Linked DNA regions of Paraneptunicella aestuarii. The protein of the gene in region 1 interacts with the protein of each later gene in a pairwise test. Links are inferred from orthologs where the notes say so. Each region holds a gene or a part of one and is shown on either strand. Other genes may lie near its edges. The genes, in order: KIH87_RS00895 and rlmB.

What was found.
Region 2: the proteins of KIH87_RS00895 (region 1) and rlmB interact in binary tests that used the Escherichia coli proteins (3 or more experiments, as listed by UniProt). The link is inferred for Paraneptunicella aestuarii from one-to-one orthologs.

The regions. Positions count from the first base shown.
Region 1 is NZ_CP074570.1:201,252-213,693, forward strand. Bases 5,638-8,636 are described here. They hold KIH87_RS00895 (NAD(P)H-hydrate dehydratase), read left to right. Parts: upstream 5,638-6,376; coding sequence 6,377-7,897; downstream 7,898-8,636. Other genes in these bases: queG (tRNA epoxyqueuosine(34) reductase QueG), read right to left, coding at 5,638-6,377; tsaE (tRNA (adenosine(37)-N6)-threonylcarbamoyltransferase complex ATPase subunit type 1 TsaE), read left to right, coding at 7,909-8,391; KIH87_RS00905 (N-acetylmuramoyl-L-alanine amidase), read left to right, coding at 8,388-8,636. Outside these bases: feoB (ferrous iron transporter B), read left to right, coding at 1-1,568; rsd (sigma D regulator), read right to left, coding at 1,607-2,068; nudC (NAD(+) diphosphatase), read left to right, coding at 2,222-3,028; hemE (uroporphyrinogen decarboxylase), read left to right, coding at 3,317-4,381; KIH87_RS00885 (cupin domain-containing protein), read right to left, coding at 4,450-5,112; more of queG, read right to left, coding at 5,226-5,637; more of KIH87_RS00905, read left to right, coding at 8,637-9,743; DNA mismatch repair endonuclease MutL, read left to right, coding at 9,805-11,805; tRNA (adenosine(37)-N6)-dimethylallyltransferase MiaA, read left to right, coding at 11,823-12,442. UniProt on the Escherichia coli protein: Bifunctional enzyme that catalyzes the epimerization of the S- and R-forms of NAD(P)HX and the dehydration of the S-form of NAD(P)HX at the expense of ADP, which is converted to AMP.
Region 2 is NZ_CP074570.1:4,528,083-4,540,418, forward strand. What follows is about bases 5,330-8,222. They hold rlmB (23S rRNA (guanosine(2251)-2'-O)-methyltransferase RlmB), read right to left. Parts: upstream 7,200-8,222; coding sequence 6,459-7,199; downstream 5,330-6,458. Other genes in these bases: KIH87_RS17720 (amidohydrolase), read right to left, coding at 5,330-6,444; rnr (ribonuclease R), read right to left, coding at 7,206-8,222. Outside these bases: rpsE (30S ribosomal protein S5), read right to left, coding at 1-441; rplR (50S ribosomal protein L18), read right to left, coding at 451-804; rplF (50S ribosomal protein L6), read right to left, coding at 817-1,350; rpsH (30S ribosomal protein S8), read right to left, coding at 1,363-1,755; rpsN (30S ribosomal protein S14), read right to left, coding at 1,768-2,073; rplE (50S ribosomal protein L5), read right to left, coding at 2,085-2,624; rplX (50S ribosomal protein L24), read right to left, coding at 2,641-2,955; rplN (50S ribosomal protein L14), read right to left, coding at 2,968-3,333; KIH87_RS17715 (GNAT family N-acetyltransferase), read right to left, coding at 3,749-4,213; more of KIH87_RS17720, read right to left, coding at 4,786-5,329; more of rnr, read right to left, coding at 8,223-9,674; KIH87_RS17735 (tetratricopeptide repeat protein), read right to left, coding at 9,785-10,405; KIH87_RS17740 (hybrid sensor histidine kinase/response regulator), read right to left, coding at 10,575-12,336. UniProt on the Escherichia coli protein: Specifically methylates the ribose of guanosine 2251 in 23S rRNA.

The DNA.
Region 1 (12,442 bases):
ATATGTTGGTGTGCGTGTTAGACGCTACTCGCCTTGAGCGCAGCTTGGTCTTCGCTTTGCAAGTTTTGTCTCTGGCACGCAAACATCATAAAAACATTATGTTTGTGTTGAATATGGCGGATGAATTACAGCGCTTTGGGCACACGATTGATGTTGATAAATTGTCTCAGCAACTGGGTGTGCCAGTGTGCGCTTTATCTGCCAAAACCTTGCAAGGGGTCGATGCCTTTAAGAACAAACTGTTAGCCAGTGCTACTGAAGAGGTTGAAGCCTTACCAGAACCTCAAGTTGATATAGACGATGTCGTTACTACCAGTCGTCAACTTGCGAAAGAACACGCCCCCGCAGCCAGTATCGTTTTAAAAAATCAGAATAGAATTGATAGTTTCCTGCTTAATAATGTATTAGGAAGCGTGGCCTTTTTTGTCATTATGTTTTTGTTGTTCCAGAGTATTTTTAACTGGGCAGAACCCTTGATGGATGGTGTAGAAGCGATTATTGAAGGTTTGGCTGGTGCTGTGACCAGTGTGTTGCCTGATGGCATAGTGAATGATTTTGTTTCAGATGCGCTATTTGGTGGTGTGGGATCGTTTCTGGTTTTTGTACCACAGATTATGGTACTGACTTTTATCATTGGCTTGCTTGAAGATAGTGGTTATTTGGCAAGGGCGGCGCTGATTTGTCATAAGCCGCTTAGCTATTTTGGCTTGTCCGGGCGCAGCTTTATTCCGTACTTGTCCGGTCATGCCTGTGCTATTCCAGCCATTATGGCGGCGCGAACCATTGAGTCGCCACGTAAGCGTTTGATTACCATGATGACCATTCCGTTAATGTCCTGTTCTGCTCGCTTGCCTGTTTATGCCTTGTTGATCGCGGCTTTTATTCCCGCAGATCAGTATTGGCTCGGTGTGTTTAACATGCAGGGTTTAACCTTCTTCGCGCTATATATGTTCGGTATTTTCACCGCATTAGTGGTGAGTGCGTTGCTTAATAAGCTTTCATTAAATCATGATAAAACGGAAATGCCGTTTATTTTGGAGCTACCCACTTATCGTTTGCCACACTGGAAACCGCTAATGCAGAGGGTAATTAATAGTGGTTGGCAATTCATCAAACGTGCTGCTCCCGTGATTTTCATGGTGTCACTGGTGCTTTGGGTATTGGGTTATTTCCCTCTGGATTCTAACCTTGAAGGTTCATGGCTAGGACAAATAGGCCATGTGATTGCGCCTGTTTTCGAGCCACTGGGTTTAGATTGGCGCTATGGTGTCGCTATTATGATGTCTTTCCTTGCGCGTGAGGTTTTCGTGGGTGTATTGGGGACGTTATACGGTATTGAAGGTGCAGACGAAAATATCGCAGGACTTGCCGATAATATTGCCGCCGATGGTTTAACTTTGGGCACAGGTATCGGCTTGTTATTGTTCTACGTAGTTGCCTTGCAGTGCGTGGCAACAGTGGCGACATTAAGAGCAGAAACAGGCAACAACAAGCTAGTTTGGAGCCTGTATATTATGTACGGTGTACTGGCTTATTGTCTGGCGTTGTTAGCGGCTAATTTTATTTAGAAAATTAAAACACTGGGATTGCATGGAAGAACAGGAAATTAATCCTGTTCTTTGTTAACCAGTGTTTGTATTAGCTCATCTTCATAACTGAATCTTTCTTCCATCTGTTGACCAAGTACGGCCAGATTCAGGTCGAAACTTTTCATTTCAACGTCATCGTCGTCTGTGATGTTGGCGTAGCGATCATTGAATGAAAGTGCAGTGTCTGTGCTGTCTGAGAACTTGGGGAACAGTTCTTCGGCTTTGGCTAAATCGTCGGTGTCAGACAGGATCTTCTCGTATATTTCAAAGTGGCCTGCTGAAATATAGTCCATCAAAATTTCACAGAAAGATTCGATTTCCTTGGCATCTGGAAGGGCTTTGTCTGCACGTTCAAATGGTGGCAGCCCTGCTAATTGGCAGTATTGCACCAGTAATTGTTTGCGTTCTTGCAACCATGTATCAATTGCAGAATTAAAGCCGCTCCATTTTTCAGTCGCTTGTTGTACTTTTGTCAGCATGATGTCTTATCTCCGACTTTTTTACTGGTGAATATCAACACGTTTTTGAAAGTATAACAAAAAGCGACTGTTACAAAAGTTAACTTAAGTCGAATGGGAAAAAACATTGCTTGATGCTACATTGCACGCAGGTTTTATAGGGAATTCAAGCAGATGATGATTTATAACCCCGACATTAAAACAACTGAACATGCGCATTGGCTGGTGGTTTCTGGCAGTCACCTCGTTATCAATGCCATTGATAACAGCTTGATCGAAGGAACTTGGGAAAAAGTGCCTTTTATCCATGAATATCGGAATGAGCTGGTACAGGTTGGGGAAATCGACGGTAAGCCATGTTATTTGGTCGATATGGGGAGTGAGCAGATTGAAAGCGATGAGCTAACGACTCTTAATTTGCGAGCCATGATGATGCAAATGGGCGTTGACTGGTTTTCGATTTTGGCTCGTGCCTGGCAGGTTGCGCTGTTTCTTCGCACTCACCGGTTTTGCGGACAATGTGGTTCTCGCATGGAGCATGTTGGTTGGGAAATGGCGATGCAATGCCACACTTGTTCCCATCGTTGTTATCCAAGAGTTTCTCCTTGCATTATTGTGGCTATACGTGATGGCGAACGTATTTTGTTGGCGCAGGGGCGTAATCATAAAAACGAAATGCATTCTACCCTGGCTGGCTTCGTGGAAAGTGGCGAGAGCCTGGAAGAAGCGGTGCACAGAGAAGTGTTTGAGGAAGTTGGGGTGAAAGTGAAAAATCTGGAATACTTTTCCAGTCAACCTTGGCCGTTCCCTCATTCGTTAATGGTTGGGTTTCTGGCTGAGTATGATAGTGGTGATATTCAGGTGGATGGCGATGAGATTTTACGTGCTGATTGGTTTACTGCTGATAACCTTCCCAATATTCCACCGACGTTTTCCATTGCTGGGCAGTTAATTCAGGAAACGCTTAAAAAAATGAAATAGCTGGAATTGGATATTTAGAGTCAAAAGGTAGAAATAAAAAAGCCCTACCCGGAGGTAAGGCTCGAATATTTTAGCGTCTTGGTCCCGTTTTACAGGCTTCTTTATTCTTCTATAACGCTAAGCGCAAATAATGTATAGCAGAGTTTTTTTTAGATTGACAAGTAATTTTTTAAAAAAATGTTAAATCTTGCCCAAAAAACGGGAAATTTCTCTGTAAAGTGTGCGTAGCCGCCTTCTGTTGTGTAAACTACCGCAGTTTTTTATCTACCCGGAATTGCGTCAAATTTTATGCAAACACTTAAGAATGATCGTTACCTGAGAGCACTTCTAAAACAGCCTGTTGATAAAACGCCAGTTTGGATGATGCGTCAGGCGGGGCGTTACCTTCCTGAGTACAAGGAAACCAGAAAGCAAGCCGGAGATTTTATGTCTCTGTGCAAAAATGCTGAGTTAGCTTGTGAAGTAACATTACAGCCTTTGCGTCGTTATGAGTTGGATGCCGCGATTTTGTTTTCAGATATTCTGACCATTCCTGACGCAATGGGCTTGGGTTTGTACTTCGAACAAGGTGAAGGCCCTCGTTTCGAACGTCCTATCAATACTAAAGCGGATGTTGATAAAATCGGCATTCCTGACCCTGAGCAGGAATTACAGTACGTAATGAATGCCGTTCGCACCATTCGTAAGGCGCTGAATGGTGATGTTCCTTTGATTGGTTTTTCCGGTAGCCCATGGACACTGGCAACCTATATGGTTGAAGGTGGCTCCAGCAAAGCCTTTACCAGAATCAAGAAGATGGCCTTTAGTGAACCTGCAACCTTGCATTTGTTGTTGGATAAATTGGCTGACAGTGTCACTAGCTATTTGAATGCGCAAATTGCTGCCGGTGCGCAGAGTGTGATGATTTTTGATACCTGGGGCGGTGTATTGTCGTCAAGAGATTACCAAGAGTTCTCGTTGCAATACATGGAGAAAATTGTTTCTGGCTTGACCCGTGAAAACGAAGGTCGCCGTGTTCCTGTTACTTTGTTCACCAAAAATGGTGGGCAGTGGCTGGAGAAAATCGCTGCGACAGGTTGCGATGCTGTTGGTTTGGATTGGACGATTGATATTGCTGATGCCAAGGCGAGAGTTGGTGATAAGGTTGCGCTGCAAGGTAATATGGATCCTTCCATGTTGTATGCTCAGCCAGAAAGAATTCGTCAGGAAGTGGCGACGATTTTAGCGGGCTTTGGTGAAGGTTCTGGTCATGTTTTCAATTTGGGGCATGGTATTCATCAGGACGTTCCACCTGAACATGCTGGTGTTTTCGTTGATGCTGTTCATGAGCTAAGCGAGCAGTACCACAAGTAAACCTTCTTGCTTTGATTTCTTGAGAAGCCGGAAATAAGTCCGGCTTTTTTTGTCTGAATTTTGCGAATTTACTCAGGTAAGTGACCGGTTTTAACGTAGATGAGTGCGCCATCTTCTTTGGTATAAGGCTGATGTGAGCTCATATGTGGGGAGCGGATCCAGGTGCCTTCTGGATAAGTACCGTGCTCATCATAAAAGGTTCCCTGCAAAACCAGAATTTCTTCTCCGCCCCAATGTTGGTGTGGCTTGAATTCAGTAAAGGGAGCCCATTTTACTAATGCGGTGTGCTCTGTGCCAAAATCGTGTAAAGGCAATACTTGTAAGCCGTCAACCATGCCTTGCTGCCATTGCGCAGTGTTGGTATCCAGAGTGAATTGCTTGTTGTCTTGCAAATGAAACTGGTGCAACTTGACAAAAATTAATGCGCCGGATTTGCCCACTTTGGGACTATGAATGCTACCGATAGGGTTACGCATATAGGTGCCTTTGCTATACATTCCGTGTTCATCGCCGAACTCACCATCTAGCACCAGTAATTCTTCGCCACCGCCATGAACATGTTCAGGAAAGCTGCTATTTGGCGCGTACCTTACCAGACTTGTGGCGCGCCCCACCTCTTTGCCAATGCGATCCAGCATCATTCTCTCCACCCGAGGCATAGGGGACTTAACCCATTCGTACTGATGGGGGTAGACCACTTCTTTTTTGGAAAAATCGGAGCGAATTAGCATGAGACTTGAGAACGCCTAACTGCAACTTTGGGGAATTGTATATGATTTCATACATAAACCAAGAATAAAGCTCTGATAAAGGATATCAGTCTGGTGAATATTTAAACTATTCTTTATGCGTCTCTTGGTAAGCCCTTCTCTATAGAGCGAATTAAACGTAAAGTAATACGTTCTTCATTTGATGAGTTGGAATCCTGAGCTTTCTGTTTTTGCTGCGCCAGTGCCCATTCGATATGTTCGATTACTAATGAGCTACCACTCACGTTTCGTTGCTTTTCGAGCGCTTCTACAATGTTTTCTGAAAAAGGCGCATTGCCCAGAGCAACAGCGATATTGCGTTGCCATTTTTGAAAGCCAATGCGTCTAATTGCGGAACCTTCTGTGTTGCGCAAAAAGGTGTCTTCATCCCAGTTGAATAGGGTTAATAAGTCGGGATTATTGAGTGCGTCACGGGTATGAAAGTCTAACTCTTCAGTGACCTGTGCATATCGGTTCCAAGGGCAAATTAACTGACAGTCATCGCAACCATAAATTCGATTTCCCATTAATGGACGTAGATCTTCAGGAATGGCGTCATCCAGCTCAATGGTGAGATAAGAAATGCAGCGTCTGGCGTCGACAACATAAGGTTCAACGATGGCTTGTGTTGGGCATATTTTCATGCAGGCAACGCAGGAGCCACATTCTTCTTCTACAGGCTTATCAATGGGAAGCGGTAAATTGATGAAAAGTTCACCCAGAAAAAACCATGAGCCAGCTTCACGATTAATCGTCAGTGAGTGCTTACCAGTCCATCCGGTTCCTGCCTTTTCGGCAACCGCGTGTTCTAGAACCGGTGCGGAATCAACGAATGGTCTATATTCTGTATTGGGTAAGACTTGCTGGATTTTTTGTCCGAGTTGTTTCAATCGTTGACGTAACACTTTGTGGTAATCACGGCCATGAGCATAGCGACTGATGTAGGCTTTATTTTTGTTTTTCAGTGTCTTGGCAAATTGAGCGTTGGGTGGCAGGTAATCCATGCGAACGCTAATGACTCGCAATGTACCGGGAACCAATGCCTCTGGTTTGTAACGCTTTTCACCATGAGCACTCATAAAATTCATAGTCCCGTGGTATCCTTTTTCCAACCAGCGCATCAGGGCATCTTTGTGCTGATCCAAATCAATATCGGAGATACCAACTTGTTGAAAACCAAGTTCTTTTCCCCATTTCTTGATATTGGCTGTAAGTTCTTCGAGATCCGGCATTGGGAGGTTGGACATTGAAAACCTATGTAAACATTTTTCCGCAGGAGAGTTTAACACACAAAATCTACAAGGCTGAGCAAGTACGCAAGGTTGAGCCTGTGGCGGCAAAGCAAGCCGGGGTGACTATGTATACCCTGATGGAGCGAGCTGGACAGGCGGTGTTTAATGTTTTGCGTGAACAATATGCAGATGCAAAGACGGTTTTGGTGTTGGCTGGTAAAGGTAATAATGGTGGCGATGCCTATGTCGTCGCGCGCTTGGCGTTGACTCAGGGGCTACACGTTACCTTATGTGAGTTTGCGGATATTGAGCGGCTTTCTGATGATGCTAAAACAGCTAGAGAGAAGTGGCTGGCGACAGGAGAGACTGTACGTAACTGGCAGGATCTGAACTTTGCTGTCTTTGATCTCTGCGTTGATGGCTTGTTGGGTACTGGCATTAGCGGCGAAGTGCAATCGCCATTAAGTGATGTCATCCAGAAAACCAACAACGCCCAGATCCCCATTTTAAGTATTGATATTCCCTCGGGTTTACATGCTGACACTGGCTCTGTATGCGGTGTGGCGATGGAAGCGGAACACACTGTGACGTTCGTGGGTATTAAGTCTGGTCTGGTAACGGGTATCGGTAAGCAATGTACTGGAAAGCTGCATTTTCATGATTTGGGTGTCGGTAATGAGTTCCAGCGCTTGGCGGATTCCATCGGTAGAGTATTCGATTTTCGTCAACTTCGTCCTATTCCCAAGCGTGATATCTACAGTCATAAGGGAAGCTATGGGAAATTGTTGTGTATCGGCGGAAACCAGGGGATGCCCGGCTCTATTCGACTAACCGGCGAGGCTGCACTTCGATGTGGCGCAGGGTTGGTGAAGGTTTTTTGTCATCCGGATAATGTTGCCATGGTGTCAAATGGTCGCCCTGAACTGATGCTGGAGCATGAAGAAGAACAACTTGTTGAAGCGTTGAATTGGTGTACTGCAATCGTTATTGGCCCCGGATTAGGCAAAGACGCTTGGGCAATCGATAAATTAAAAGTGGTATTGAACCATGCTTTGGAAAAGCACAAGCATCTTGTGATGGATGCTGACGCCTTGAATTTGTTTTCACAGGATCCCAAATTGGTGATGCCCAAGCACATGGCAATTGTGACACCTCATCCTGCTGAAGCCGCACGTATTTTAAAAACATCGGTGAATGAGATAGAGAACAATCGCTATCATAACGTGCGAGAACTGGCGAACCGTTTTGACTGTGTCGCTTTATTGAAAGGTTCAGGTAGTGTTGTGGCTTCTCAAGGCAACCTGTGGGTTTGTAAAAACGGCAACCCGGGCATGGCAACCGCCGGCATGGGCGATGTACTCAGTGGTGTATTGGGTGCGTTATTGGCTCAAGGCATGGGGTTGCGCCTTACTGCCGTGTACGGTATGTGCCTGCACAGTTATGCCGGTGATTTAGCCAGCAAGGAACATGGAGAACGTGGTATGCTTGCCAGCGATTTATTTCCATATTTACGAAAATTAATTAATCCAGAATAGAGAAGTGTAAAGTGCAAAGTCAGGTTGCATTGTCTTCGGAACAGGAAACCGAATTATTTGCTCAATCTGTTGCTCGCTGTTGCCAGCAAAGTAGTGAACAGATTCGTAGCGGTTTGAATATACATCTGCTTGGTGATCTAGGTGCGGGTAAAACCACGTTTTCACGAGGTTTTATTCAGGCATTAGGCTATGAAGGGCGAGTGAAAAGCCCGACGTATACCCTGGTGGAACCTTATGAGGTCGGAAACTGGTTGATTAACCATTTCGATTTGTATCGATTAGCCGATCCGGAAGAATTGGAATTTATCGGTATTCGTGATTACACCGCAGATAACACCATCAACTTAATTGAGTGGCCGAGCAAAGGCACAGGTATGCTGCCTCCGCCTGATATTGAGATTTGCATTGAGTTTACTGAACAAGGACGTAATATTGTGGTCAAAGGGTTAACGGCAACTGGCGATTCAGTGATACGACTATTACAAGAACAATGAGTGTCATAAGATTCAATTTAGGAAGGTTCAATTTCGCAGTATGGTTATTGCTGATATTCACAGCATTTCCCTTTTTTGCTGTTAGCCAGACTACGAACTCTGTCGATAGCATTCGTGTTTGGCCTTCTCCCAGTAATACTCGAGTGGTGTTTGATTTAAAGAACAAACCCGAGTACAGCTATTTTACCTTAAGTAATCCTCAGCGATTGGTTATTGATCTCGACGCAACCAAGAATGGTGTCGATCTCAATTCCTTGTCTCACGATAGTAAGTTGCTGCATAAAGTTCGTACCAGTAATCCCAAAGAAAAGCATTCAACCCGATTTGTTCTGGATCTTAATAAAGCCGTTAAAGCTCAAGTTTTTGCCTTACCGCCAACGGCTCCCTATGGTAATCGACTGGTTATTGATTTGATGGATTTGGAGCAATCCCAGGCGATTGTCAAAGATCAGCAGTCGAACAACCATAATCGCGATATTGTGATTGCCATTGATGCCGGACATGGCGGTGAAGACCCCGGTTCTATTGGTAGTGCCGGTAGTTACGAGAAGAACATCACGCTCAGCATTGCCAGGAAATTGCAGGAGCTGATTGATGCTGAAAAGGGGATGACAGCGAAATTAACTCGAACCGGCGACTATTATGTTGGATTAAATAAGCGACCTGCCCAAGCAAGAGCGTTCAAGGCTGATCTTCTGGTGTCTATCCATGCTGATGCCTTTACTACTCCGCAACCTAGCGGGGCTTCCGTTTGGGTGTTGTCTGCCAATCGTGCTAACTCCGAATTAGGTCGCTGGATGGAGAAAAGCGAACAGCATTCCGAATTGCTCGGTGGTGCGGCTGAAATTATTCAGGACACGGCAGCTGAGCGTTACTTAACGCAGGCATTGTTGGATATGTCGATGGATCACTCTTTAACAACCAGTTATCAGGTAAGCCGAAGCTTGATTCGAGAATTAAGACAAGTCACCAAGATGCATAAGAAATCACCTCAAGCGGCAAGTTTAGCTGTATTAACTGCGCCAGATATCCCTTCGGTATTAGTTGAAACCGGGTTTATTTCTAATCCCGAAGAAGAGAAGAATCTAAATTGGAGTAAATACCGGGAGAAATTGGCTAATGCCATTTTTACCGGTATTAAAACACATTTTAAAGATACACCACCTGATGGCACGCTTTGGGCCAATCAACGTCATGACAATCGTAAGCGAACTCATCGGGTTGAGAGTGGTGAGTCTTTGTCTCTGTTAGCACAGCGCTACAATGTGTCTGTGACTAGTTTGAAAAGAGCTAATAATTTGAGTTCTGACATGGTTAGAATTGGTCAGGTGCTAACTATTCCGAGTAGTTAGTTTCTAGCAGATAGCCATTATTGTTGCCCAATAACCCGAATGAATAGAGAAGAGAGAATTCTTGAGCATTAAAATATTGCCTGCGCGATTGGCAAACCAAATCGCTGCGGGTGAAGTGGTTGAACGCCCTGCCTCGGTTGTTAAAGAGTTATTGGAAAACAGTCTGGATTCAGGCGCGACCCGTATTGAGGTCGATATTGTTAAAGGCGGCCATAAGCGAGTCTTGATCCGCGATAACGGCGCTGGAATAGAAAAAGATGAATTGGGGCTCGCTTTAAGTCGTCATGCCACCAGTAAGATCCACACTCTGGAAGATCTGGAAAATATTGTCAGTTTGGGGTTTCGTGGCGAAGCGTTAGCCAGTATTAGCTCGGTATCACGATTAACCTTAACCTCCAAACCCGCAGCACAAGAAGAAGCATGGCAAGCTCAATGTGAAGGCCGCGATATGGAAGTGGCGATTACACCCGCTGCTCACCCTAATGGAACCAGTGTTGATGTGCAGGATTTGTTTTTCAATACGCCAGCACGTCGTAAGTTCCTGCGCACAGAAAAGACCGAGTTTACCCATATTGATGAGCTGTTCAAACGCGCAGTTTTAAGCCATTTTGACGTACATTTTGTGCTGAGACACAACGATAAGATTGTGCGCCAGTTTGCGGCTGCGAAAAACGAAGCGGCGAAGTTAAAGCGTGTAGCGCAAATATGCGGCAAAGCCTTTCAAGATACGGCGATTGAGTTTGCCAGCGAGTATCAGGCTATTCAGTTTCATGGCTGGCTAGCGGGTGTTGGCGGTGAAAGAGCGCAGAATGATCAGCAATACGTTTATATTAATGGGCGGATGATGAAGGATAAGCTGATTGCTCATGCTATTCGTCAGGCTTACGAAGGGTTAATTCCATCCGACAGTTATCCAGCTTATGTAGTGTATTTGCAGATGCCCGCATCCATGTTGGATGTGAATGTACATCCAACCAAACAGGAAGTGCGTTTTCATCAAGCTCGTTTGGTACATGATTTTATCTACAAGACCGTAAACGATGCATTGCAACAGCAGATGCAACGGGGGTTTGAGCAAGAGCAAGCTTTCAATTCTGAACCTGTTTGGGGTTCCTCAACATCACAAAAGTCGCAAGAACCGCAAGATTCACACGAGCTTCAAGCACCTCAAGTGCATCAGCTCAATCCGGTGCAATATACTCAATTGTCATCCAATGAGCCGTCGCACCAATATATCAAGCCTTTAACGCATGATGTGTCTCAAGCACCGAACAATACTTCGGATCGAATTACACATGGGGTAAGTGAGCATTCACCTTCGTCAGCCTATTCATCGGGTGCTATGGGGACGGGAAGGCCGCCTTTTGGTGAACGAAGAAATATGGTTGGCAGTAGAAATATTGGGTCAGCGCAGCAGAGAACGGCTTCGAATAATTATCAAAATTTGATGTCTACAGCTGCGCCATCTTTTTCTGCGGAAGCTGCTGGTGTTAGCGTTAGTCATCATGCTGTTAGTGATAAATTGGCAGAATGTGTATTTGTTGAGCCCAGTCATTTATTGCTAAAAAAGCAGGCGTCTTTTTATCTGATCTCGCTGGTGGCTTTGGAGCGTAAGGAGCTAATCACTTCGTGGCGGCAGCAAGTGCCAGTATCACAACCGTTACTGATGCCGATTTCTCTGCCAATGGACAAGTCAATTAAAGAAAACCTGGATGAAAAACGCAGGGCGTTGAGTGAATTGTCTATTGAGCTTATTCCGGTTGATAAACGTTTAGTCTTGCGCAAAGTACCTGCTGGTTATCGTCAGGTTAATTGGGCGATGTATTTGCCTGAACTGTTGCAACATGAGCAGCTACAAACTAATCCTATACTGGCATTTGCAACGGTCATGATTGCTGAAAGCAAAGTGTATGATGATGTTCTGGCAATGTCCTTATGGCAACGGTTTGCGCTCATATTAGGTAAAGAAGATAATTCCCTGAATGGCTTGCTGATGGAAGTGCCAGTTGCCGACTGGGTAGCTCAACACTTAAATTTAACTAAAGAGCCTTCGGTTCAATAACTCGTTAAAAGATATCAATGACTAACACCTCATTACCTCCCGCAATCAGCATTATGGGGCCTACAGCTTCGGGCAAAACCGCATTGGCGATTGCCCTTACCAAGGTGCTTCCTTGTGAAATTATCAGTGTTGATTCAGCGTTGATATACCGAGATATGGATATTGGAACCGCCAAGCCAACGGCTGAAGAGTTGGTTGAAGCTCCACATCGTTTGATCAACATTCTGGATCCGGCGGAAAGTTATTCTGTTGCCGAATTTCGTCGAGACGCATTGCGGGAAATGGCGGACATTACCGCAAAAGGGCGAATTCCGTTATTGGTAGGAGGTACGATGTTGTACTTCAAGTCATTAATTGATGGAATTGCTCAATTACCGGCATCTGATGCCGATATTCGTAAACAGATTGAAAAAGAAGCTGAGCTACATGGATGGGAAAGCTTGCATAAGCAATTGCAAATTGTGGATCCGGAATCGGCACAGCGCATTCATCCTAATGATCCTCAGCGATTAATGCGAGCGATAGAAGTGTATCGTTTGAGTGGTAAAGCGATGAGCGATTTAATGCGAGATAATTGTGACCCGGCTCCTTACCACTTTACTCAGTTTGCAATCGCGCCGCAGGACAGAGCCGTGTT
Region 2 (12,336 bases), 4.3 Mb from region 1 along the record:
CATATCAGTCAACGCTTTGATTGTTGCTCTTACCACGTTAATCGGGTTTGTGGAGCCATAACACTTAGACAATACGTTTTGAACGCCAGCAACTTCCAAAACCGCACGCATTGCACCACCGGCGATGATACCAGTACCTTCTGATGCAGGTTGCATGTAGACTTTAGAGCCTGAATGACGACCCTTAATAGGGTGTTGCAAAGTATTGCCATTCAATTCTACTGTGACCAGGTTACGACGCGCTTTTTCCATTGCTTTTTGAATAGCAGCAGGAACTTCGCGAGCTTTACCGTAACCAAAGCCAACGCGGCCATTGCCATCGCCAACTACAGTCAACGCGGTGAAGCTGAATATACGACCACCTTTAACCACTTTTGCAACACGGTTAACAGCGATCAACTTTTCCAGCATTTCACCATTTTGAACTTCTACTTTAGCCATAAATCACTCCTAGAACTGAAGACCAGCTTCACGAGCTGCATCAGCTAGTGCCTTGACACGACCATGGTATTTGAAACCACTTCTGTCGAATGCCACTTCTTTAACACCTTTTTCCAAAGCACGTTCTGCAATCGCTTTACCAACGAAAGCAGCGGCTTCAACGTTGCCGGTGTTCTTAAGGCTGTTACGTACATCTGCCTCAACAGTTGATGCCGCAGCCAACACTTCTGAACCCGTAGGGGTGATCAGCTGTGCATAGATGTGGCGAGGCGTACGGTGAACTACCAAGCGATGAGCCGCCAGTTCACGGATTTTATAACGTGCGCGGGAAGCGCGACGTAAACGAGATGTTTTCTTATCCATCGTACTAACCCCTTACTTTTTCTTGGCTTCTTTACGACGAACGATTTCGTCAGAATAACGAACACCTTTACCTTTATAAGGTTCAGGTGGGCGATAACCGCGGATGTTCGCCGCAACTTGACCAACCAACTGCTTATCACTGCCTTTAACCAGGATTTCAGTTTGAGTTGGTGTTTCAACGGTAATGCCAGCAGGCATTTCGTAAGCAACCGGGTGTGAAAAGCCAAGAGTAAGATTTAACTTACTACCTTGAGCTTGAGCACGATAACCAACACCGTTTAACTCAAGTTTCTTTTGGAAACCATCAGTAACGCCGATAACCATCGCATTCAACAGAGCACGAGCAGTACCTGCCTGCGCCCAACCGTCAGCGAAACCTTCACGAGGAAGAGCTTTCAATTGATTCTCTTCCTGAACGATTTCTACTGCGTCGTTGAATACACGTTCCAACGTACCGTTTTTACCTTTTACTGTGACGCCTTGTCCGGCGATGACTACTTCAACACCAGAGCGGACTTCCACAGGAGCTTTTGCTACGCGTGACATTAGTGCCTCCCCTTATGCTACATAGCCGATGATTTCACCGCCCATGCCTGCATTACGAGCAGCACGGTCAGTCATCACGCCTTTTGAGGTAGAAACAATCGCTACACCTAGACCACCCATCACTTTTGGCAGCTCATCTTTTTTCTTATAGATGCGCAGACCTGGACGGCTTACACGTTCGATAGTGTCGATAACTCTCTTGCCCTGGAAGTACTTCAAAGTAACATTCAGTTCAGGTTTAACGTCACCTTCAACAGCGAAATCTTCGATGTAACCTTCGTCTTTCAACACTTTGCAGATAGCAAGGCGTAATTTAGAAGAAGGCATAGAAACAGCGATTCTGTTAGCCATTTGGCCGTTTCTAATGCGGGTAAACATATCCGCGATTGGATCTTGCATACTCATATTTGCTACTCCTTACCAGCTGGCTTTTTTCAAACCAGGGACTTCGCCACGCATCGCAGCTTCACGAAGCTTGATACGGCTCAGACCGAATTTACGAAGGTAACCATGTGGACGGCCAGTAACACGGCAGCGGTTACGCTGACGAGTACGAGCAGAATCACGTGGCAGTTGTTGTAGCTTGAGTACAGCAGCCCAACGATCTTCATCAGAAGTGTTTACATCGCTAATGATTGCTTTTAACTCAGCACGCTTGGTTGCATATTTTGCAACTAGCTTTGCACGCTTTACTTCACGCGCTTTCATTGATTCTTTTGCCATAACCCTACACCTTATTTACGGAACGGGAAGTTAAAAGCAGATAACAATGCTTTTGCTTCAGCGTCAGTGTTAGCAGAAGTAGTGATCGTAATGTCCATACCGCGAACCTTATCCACTTTATCGAAATCGATTTCAGGGAAAATGATTTGCTCACGGATGCCCATACTATAGTTACCACGACCATCAAATGACTTAGGATTTAAGCCACGGAAGTCACGGATACGAGGAATTGCAATTGAGACTAAACGCTCAAAGAAATCCCACATACGCTCACCACGCAGGGTTACTTTACAGCCAATCGGATAGCCCTCACGGACTTTAAAACCAGCTACAGACTTACGAGCTTTGGTGACAACAGGTTTTTGACCTGCGATCAGCATCATGTCGTTTGATGCATTTTCCAAAATCTTTTTGTCTGTAATGGCTTCACCTAAACCCATGTTTAGAGTGATTTTTTCCAATCGAGGGACTTGCATGACACTTTTGTACTCGAACTCTTTGGCAAGAGCTGGTACGACAGAGTCTTTGTAGAAATCATGCAGTTTCGCCATCGTCTTCTCCAATTAATTAAATTGCTTCACCGTTAGATTTGAAGATACGAACTTTTTTGTCGCCTTCAACACGGAAACCTACACGATCTGCTTTACCCGTTGCAGGGTTAAGGATCGCTACATTTGATACGTGAATGGGTGCCTCTTTCTCGATGATGCCACCAGCGATGCCAAACTGAGGGTTAGGCTTCTGATGTTTTTTCACCAAGTTTACACCTTCGACGATTAGACGGCTTTCTTCAGTAAGAACTTTAACAACTTTGCCAGTCTTACCTTTGTCTTTACCTGCTAATACGACGATTTCATCATCACGACGAATCTTTCTTGCCATTATCGTGACTCCTTATAGTACCTCTGGCGCCAATGAGACGATCTTCATGTTATCAGCACGAAGCTCACGGGTAACCGGACCAAAGATACGCGTACCAATTGGCTGCTTGTTGGCATTCAACAATACAGCAGCGTTACTGTCGAAACGGATCAAAGATCCATCAGGACGACGTACACCGTGCTTAGTACGCACCACCACCGCGTTTAACACATCACCTTTTTTAACTTTACCGCGAGGAATTGCTTCCTTAACTGTAACTTTGATGATGTCACCGATACCAGCGTAACGGCGGTGAGAGCCACCCAGAACCTTAATACACTGAACCCTGCGAGCGCCGGAGTTGTCGGCAACATCCAGGTTAGTTTGCATTTGGATCATTAGTTAGTGCTCCGCTTAAATCAAAACTCTCTCGAGTAATATTGATAGCAAAAAGTCGTTGCTTTTCTGTGCATAACACCTAAAAACAGGCGACTTTCTATACATACCCCCACAAAAAGGGCGCGGAATCATAACAGAAAAGAAAGGTGAAAGACAGATCAAATATCAAATTAATTTGATGTCGTAAAAACAGGTGCTTTTGGAAGTAAAAATAACCGAAATGAAGCCGGTTAACGGGCGCAGATTGTATTCGTTTATCGAGAGAAAGTAAAAGCTATTTATTGGATTGAGAGGTAATAATAGCTTCAGGTAATTTAAGAGAATCGTTTTTGCTTGAAGAAGCAACTATATAGTTAATATAAGCTTGTAACACACTTGAAGTACCGAGTAAGAAACATTAAAAGAGTTACGCTTCTTAATAAATAGAAAAAACCTGCCGGGTTACCAAGCCCCAGTAGGGATCAAGGTATTTGTCCTCGTCAAACCTTCCCTGAGTAAATTCGCTAATGGCTTTGCGCCAAAAAGTAGTGGCATAGTCAGCACCTTCAATTTGTTTTACCACCCAGGCTCCTGGATACTTCTGCCAAATAGAAAACGCCAGTTTAATGCCCAAATGACGCAGACGAAAGCTAGGCACAATATAGAACTCACACACTTCATAAGAGCGCACTTGCTCTAACGCCAATACGATAAATCCTGCTGGCACATCATTTTCATAGGCCAAAAATGCCAAAGTTTTGTCATTAAGGTGAGTATCTAGCGAAAACAAACCGTCAGCATTCGGCATTTTATGTGTAAGTGCCGAAAACTCAGCTTCATAGGCTTGCGCTAAATTAAGGTAGATATACTCATTATGAGGTTGCACCTGAACTATCTGCATAACCTAACCAACACGTAAATTGAAAAGGCATTCAATGTAATTTCAGTTAGATTGGAGTGCAAGTAAAGCCAACATCATCTTTTTAAAAAGGAGTAGCGAAACCCAATATTTTTCCTCTGTAAATGCGCTCAAAAGTGCTCTCAACCAATATTCAAGTGGGCTTTCCTCTGGTAGTGGTTGATGCCAAGGTGTTCTATAAACAATATAAATTCAATGAATTTGCAAGCGAGGAAAGTAAATTATTTATTACTATTGCAGATGTTAAAGCTAGCTCGAATGAGTCATCTGATACCTGCAACCTTAAGAACTCTTAATAAAACAGGTATTCAGATTTAGCGCTATTAAACTACTTACCTTTAGGGGGGTTATTACCGCGCCCCGGGCCAGAAGGGTTACCAGTTTTTGATGGCCAGTTAGGATTGTTGCTCATTTAAATTCACCCAAGATTGATTGAGTTTATATCCATACTTCCTACAACCACCCAATGGACATGAAATTACATTCCGTAGAGGAACAAAACCGAAATTTAGGCGATAGAGGGGATTTTCAAGAGAAGAAATAAAAAATTTCACTTAAAGGACTTTATCCCCCGCCACCCAGGTTTCATTGACTTTAATCTTCCAGATGTCTTCAGGTATTACTTCAAAGTAATCTTGCTCGGTGAGAATAAAATCGGCTTCTTTGCCAACTTCCAATGTACCAATCAGGTTTTCCTGATGCGCGGCATAAGCGGCATTAAAAGTGAACATTTCCAGTGCCGTTTGTCTATCAACGGCTTCATTTATATACCAACCACCTAAAGGTTCATTATTTCTGTCCTGACGAGTCACAGCTGCATGTAATCCAAAGAAAGGTTCTGCAGGCTCAACAGGAAAATCAGAGCCACCAGCTAACACTACACCCAATTCACGTAGCGAAGCCCATGCATAAGCGCCTTTAATACGTTCTTTTCCTAAACGGTCTTCGGCCATGTTCTTATCACTGGTCGCATGGGTTGGTTGCATGGAAGCAATAACCTGTAATTGCGCTAAACGTGGTAGTTCTTGCGGCCGGATAATCTGTGCATGCTCAATTCGATGACGCAATTCAGCCTTACCCGCCACGTTATGCCATTTGGCAAATTCATCCAGAACCAGGGTATTGGCTCTATCACCAATAGCATGAATATTCACTTGAAACCCCGCTATCATGGCGGCATCAACGTATTTCCCCAAATTTGGAATAGAATGCAACAGCAGTCCTTTTTGCCCCGGTTTATCCGAATAATCATGATGCAAAGCCGCACCACGGCTGCCTAATGCACCGTCGGCAGAAATCTTGACACTGCGAACCGACAACATACCATCGTCCGATTCATAAATGCCGGCTTTCAAGACATCGTCTGCACCCTCAGCTGTGACCGCCAACATGGCATAAACTCGAATAGGTAGCTTGCCTTGTTGTTGTAAAGTTTTATAAGAGTTGATGACTTCCGGGCTTACACCTGCATCATGCACCGACGTTAAGCCCGTAGCCGCTAACGCATTTAAGCTTTTCAATAAATAGAACTGGCGCTCTTGTTCCGTGATTTTTGGCATCACCTTGTAGACCAAATCCATAGCATTATCGATCAACACGCCCGTTGGATTGCCCTGTTCATCCTTAATAATATCGCCACCAGCAGGCGACACCGTAGTGCGGCTTATGCCCGCCAACTCCATTGCCTTTGAGTTCACCCACAAAGCATGACCGTCGATACGAGCCAACATTACAGGGCGTTCAGACACATATTCATCAATGGCTTTTGCTGTGGGAAACTGTTTGCTTGTCCACAGTTCTTGATTCCAACCTCTTCCTGTCACCCACCCCGTTTGCTTCTTTTGTGATTGTTCACGAATGCGTTTTTGCGCCTCAGCCAACGAAGCGGTACCAACCAGATCAACACTGGACAAGGCCATTCCATAACCCAGTACGTGACCATGCGCATCAATCAAACCAGGCAAAAGTGATTGGCCTTTGCCATCAATCACCTTATCGAACTTGCCTTCTTCAGGTGTTTTCTTATAGATACCGGTTATCTTGTTGCCATCGAATGCCAAGGCTTCGAATTGAACCAGCTGTTTCTGAGCATTTAAGCTATACCCCTTCACATTGTGAATGAGAGTCTCAGCCATCAATGACGAACTTACAGTGAATGCGCCTATGGCTGCAAAACACGTAGAAATATAGCGTTTCATGCCCATTCTTCTCATTGCGACTCCAACCTTTACCCTAATCTTTGCCTAACGACTTCATACAAACACACTCCTGTCGCGACAGAGACATTCAAGCTGGATACGCTTCCCGCCATAGGTAACTTCACCAATTCATCACAGGTTTCCCGGGTTAATCGACGCATACCTTTACCTTCTGCGCCCATCACCACAGCTAATGCACCATCAAGTTTGCAGTCATAAATAAGCTGTTCTGCTTCACCGGCAGTACCAATCACCCACACACCGGCTTCTTGCATTGCGCGTAAGGTACGAGCCAAATTAGTCACTTGAATAAGAGGGATAACCTCCGCCGCGCCACAGGCGACTTTACGTGCAACAGGAGATAAGTTGGCAGATTTATCTTTCGGCACAATCACCGCATGAACACCAGCGGCATCAGCTGTACGCAAACAAGCACCGAGATTATGCGGATCAGTTACGCCATCCAGAACGAGGAAAAATCCATTGGACTGATTTTCCAGCAGATTCTGCAAATCTTTTTCATCAAACACTCGACCCGGCTTGGCTCGCGCCACTACGCCCTGATGTTGAGCTCCATCCACCTTATCGTCGAGCGCCTTGCGTTGACAGAATTGAACTGAAATTCCCAATCTACGCGCTTCATTAATCACATTATTCAGACGCTGATCTTCACGTCCTTTTAAGGCAAACATTTCAATAATACGCTCTGGCTCTTTTGCCAGCAGTGATTCCATCGCATGAATACCGAATAGCCATTCATGTTGTGCCATACAGAATTATTTCCTCTTCTTACGCTTACTTGAGCTGCCACCCTTACGATGGCTTGATGCTTTACCAGAACTGGATTTTCGAGCTTTAGTTGAATCCCGTTTACTTGAAGAACGTCGGGAACCGGGTTTATCTGAACCCCCTTTCCCTGCACCGTGCTTTCCGGAATCCTTACGGTCTGAACCGTGTCGACCCGAGTCGTGTCTGCCAGAGTCTTTTCTACCAGAATCATTTCGCGCAGAGTCCGCGTGCTGAGCATTTCTCGCTGTTCGAGAACGTCTTACCGCCTTCTTACCTTTCGGCATAGGCATATCCAGCACGAAATCAATTTTACGCTCGTCCAGACTGACCGATACCACTTTAACAGTAACCTGATCGCCCAAACGGAATGTCATGCCTGTGGCTTCGCCAACCAGACACAACTTCACTTCATCATAATGGTAGTAATCGTTGCCAAGGGAAGTGATATGTACCAAACCATCAATATGGAACTCAGCCAAACGGACAAAGAACCCAAAGTTAGTAACGGCAGAAATCACACCTTCAAAGCTATCGCCCAGATGATCCTGCATGAATTCACATTTCAGCCAATCAGCAACATCACGGGTTGCATCGTCGGCACGGCGCTCGGTCATAGAGCATTCTTCACCTAATACAGCCACTTCCGCTTCAGCATATACCTTGCCACCGGTGAGTGATTCACGATTATGCGCTTTATCATTAATCGCTTTCAAAGCACGATGCACAACCAGATCAGGATAACGACGAATAGGCGATGTAAAGTGAGCGTAAGCCTTTAACGACAATCCAAAGTGGCCAATGTTTTCATTGGAATACACTGCTTGTTGCATTGAGCGAAGCAGCATGGTCTGGATCAATTCCTGGTCAGGCCGCCCATCAATCAATTTAACAACTTCACTAAAATCTCTTGGTGTCGCGCTTTCGCGAAGGTTATGCTCAATGCCCACTTCCGCTAAATAAGACAGGAAGCTTTGAATTCGTTCTGGATTTGGCTCGTCGTGAACACGATACAAACCTTCCGCTTTATGTTTCAACAAGGTTAACGCTGCTGACACATTCGCCATGATCATACATTCTTCGATGATCATATGAGCGTCATTGCGGATCAGCGGCACAATATGTTCAATTTTACGCTGAGCATTAAAGACAAATTTGCTTTCCTGAGTCTCAAACTCAATAGCACCACGGCGGCGACGCGCTTTTTTCAGTGCTTTGTACAAACTATGCAGTTCATGCAAATTATTAACGTGAGCTTCGTAGCGTTGATGTAATTCCGGGTCGCCCTGCAAAATGTCCCACACCTTGGTGTAAGTAAAACGAGCTTTAGAGTTCATCACGGCTTCGTAGAAACGATGATCTTTCAGTGCGCCATTTTTGCCAATGTGCATTTCGCACACCATACACAAGCGGTCAACATTCGGATTTAACGAGCACAATCCGTTAGACAGCTTTTCGGGCAACATGGGAACAACTTGCTCGGGAAAATACACTGAGTTTCCTCGAAGTTGCGCCTCTTCATCTAACTGAGTGCCAGGTCGAACATAGTAACTCACATCAGCAATAGCAACCCAAAGCTTCCAGCCACCATCACCATGAGGTTCACAATAAACTGCGTCATCAAAGTCCCGAGCATCTGCGCCATCAATGGTCACCAACGACATTTCACGCAAATCAACACGTCCCGCGTAAGCTTCCTCGGGAACCGTATCGGCAACACCGGCAACCTCACGTTTAACTTCTTTTGGCCATTCATGAGGAATATCAAAAGTGCGTAGCGCGACTTCAATCTCCATACCCGGAGCCATATGCTCACCCAACACTTCCGTGATTATCCCTAATGGGTTAGCTCGCTTGCGTGGGCGCTGCGTAATTTCCACGACCACAACATGCCCTTGACGAGCGCCTTTAACATGTTCAGGTGGAATAATAATTTCATGATGAATGCGAGCATCGTCAGGAATGACCAGAGCAACGCCATTCTCCATATAAAAACGCCCTACAATAGGCTCAGTTCTGGGAATGATGACATTGACAATTTGCGCTTCTCTGCGGCCCTTTAAATCTTTTGTTCCAAGGCGCGCTGCAACAATATCGCCGTGGATCAGCGATTGCATTTGTTGAGCAGAGATATAAAGGTCTTTACCGCCTTCCTCTAATTGCAAGAATCCATAGCCCTCGCGGTGACCAATAACCTTGCCTCTGGATAAGGTCTCAGGTTCGCCTCTTTCATACTTCTTGTGACGATTAAAAATGACTTGCCCTTCTCGCTCCATTGCCCTTAAGCGGCGCTGGATGGCGATTCGGTCTTCTTCAGTAGAAGCACTTACCAGATGACAAATTTCCAGAAATGTCAGCGGCGTTTTGTATTTGTCGAGCAAATTAAGAATGTACTCACGACTCGCCACAGGCTTGTCGTACTTGGCTTTTTCTCGTTCGAAATGAGGGTCATCTTGCATAGGGAATGGGCAGACCTGGTTTTCCTGCTATATTTTTAGCCCAATTATAACCAGCATCAGATATTTAAGTAGCGATATTTTTATTTTCGTTGTTAACCTGTATAAGAAAATTAGGAATCGAGTGGGCGGCGTGCATGTCGCACAGCCTTGGGATGCATCAATTTTTCCAAACCAGCCAAACATTCCGCAATTTTTGCGTGGGTTTTCTTATCGTCAGTAATCGCGTTATACAACCAATGGTAGGCATTCTCGAAATCATAAGGGCTACCATTGCCTGCGATAAAAAGCTCCGCTAACTGTATTTGAGCTTTGAGATTTCCTAGAGAACTCGCTTCTCGAAGGTAGGTAACAGCACGTTCAACATCCTTTTGTACTAACTTGCCATTCGCATAATATCGTCCCAATTGCTCCAATGCTGCTGGAAGTCCCTGCAGAGCAGCATCTTCCATGAAGCGAATGCCTCGCTCAGGACTAGCATCAACACAGACCCCCCAAGCCAGCATATCGCCCCACAAAAATTGATAAGCAGGAACCTTTAATACTTCCGCTCGGGCTTCAATATCCTGAACTAACTGGCAACGATCCATAACAACGCGATCCAGATGTTCATTGCGTTCAATCATGCGGATCAGTTCATCTTGGGTATACAATTGCACTGCTTTCACTTCTTCAGCAGCATAAGCAGGCATCCCAAACAAAATCAGAACAGTAAGTAACAAGGATCTCAGCATGATTTTTCCCGAATAATTTAAATTCAGCACTCGTAGCAAGCCGTCGTATTAGTCTAGTTATCGACAATTACCGAAATTGGTAAAGTGATAATTTTAATCAGAGCAATTTTTAATCGACAAAAGAAAGTGCAAATTTCACGCCGTTTAATCCTGAGCGATTAAATATTGATCAATGACTTGTCGTGATCGTCGAGTTGCTACTAAGCAATACCTCGTTGATAACCGAAACCAACTGTTCTCTCTGGAAAGGTTTTCCTAAATGCTGATTGAATCCAAGCTGATGATAAAGTTCTACTTCATGGCTTAACACATTGGCCGTTAAGGCAATAACCGGCAATGATTGCCACCTTAAATCCGCTCGTATGAGCTTTATTGCCTCAATACCATCCATTCTCGGCATTTGAATATCCATCAGAACAACATCAAAGTCTTCCTTTTCCAGTAACGCCATCGCCTCGACACCATCATCGGCTATTTGTACAGATGCTCCTTCCAGAAATAGCATCTCCTTGGTAATAAGCTGGTTAATGTCGTTGTCTTCAACCAGTAACACCTTTAGTCCTTGCAGATTAGTGCGTTGACCTTTAACAACCCCTACACTTTTACCCTCATACATGTCATAGCTAATAAAACACGTAAACGTGGTGCCTTCATCTTCCTGACTCACCGCTTTAATGCTACCACCCTGCAATTCCAGCATTTGCTTTACAATAGCCAATCCCAAACCGGTTCCACCAAAACGCCGACTGGTTGAACTGTCGGCTTGAGTAAAACTGTCGAACAGCTTGCCTAATTGTGCCTTCTTGATGCCAATCCCGGTATCTTGCACTTCGATGCGCAGATTCAATTTCCCTTTCTCATCACCACTGCCCGGTAACGCTCCCATTGTTAAACGCACTTCACCTTGCTCAGTAAATTTAATGGCGTTAGAGCAGAGGTTAATCAGTATTTGCAGCAACTTGGTAGGATCCCCCAGCACTTTTTGTTCGACACGTCCTTTGCCTACGATATCCAGCGTCACCCCTTTACTCTGAGCCATGTGTGACAATTGATTTTTGACTTGAGACAGAATATCGGCTGGCACAAAAGGCACATTCTCAACTTCCATTTTTCCCGCTTCTATTTTGGAAATGTCGAGTATCTGATTAATGATATGCAGCAGGGTATTGGCTGACAGTTCAGCCTTGGTTAAAAACTCTCGTTGCTTGTCGGTTAATTCCGTATCCAACACTAATTCCAACAACCCCATCACACCATTAATTGGGGTTCGAATTTCATGGGACATGGTTGCCAGAAAGTCAGATTTCGCCTTACTTGCTTGTTCCGCACTGTATTTTGCTTCCCGAAGTGCCATTTCCATTTTCTTGGTATCGGTAATATCAACATACGAAACCAAAACACCAATAATACTGCCTTGCCGATCCTGTAGCGGAACCCGGTTAACAATCAAATATCGCTCGGAACCATCTTCTTCACGTAAGTGTTCGAGCAAATTTAGCATGGAGCGACCAGTAGCAATAACATTCATATCTTGCTCTCTGTATCGCTCGGCATATCTGCGATCGGCTGATAAATCGAAATCTGTCTTTCCGACGACTTCCCTCGGCGACACCAGCCCTGCTTCTCTAGCAAAGTGTTGATTACATCCCATGAACCTTAAATTGCGATCTTTCCACATCACACCAAAAGTCAAAGTGTTTAATACCGCAGACAGTATCAGCTCGGATTTCTCCAATTCTACTGTCCCTCGATCGACTTCCTTCTGTAGTTGTTCGGAAACCCGAACTAATTGATTAAAAAAGTAATCCACCACATACAGCAACACCATGCCAATGAATACAAAACCAGTAATATTGTTGATCCAGGCTTGTGGTGTCAGTACGTAATCGGGAGGAATTCTGGGGAAAACCAAGTCTCCCATATAAGACCAG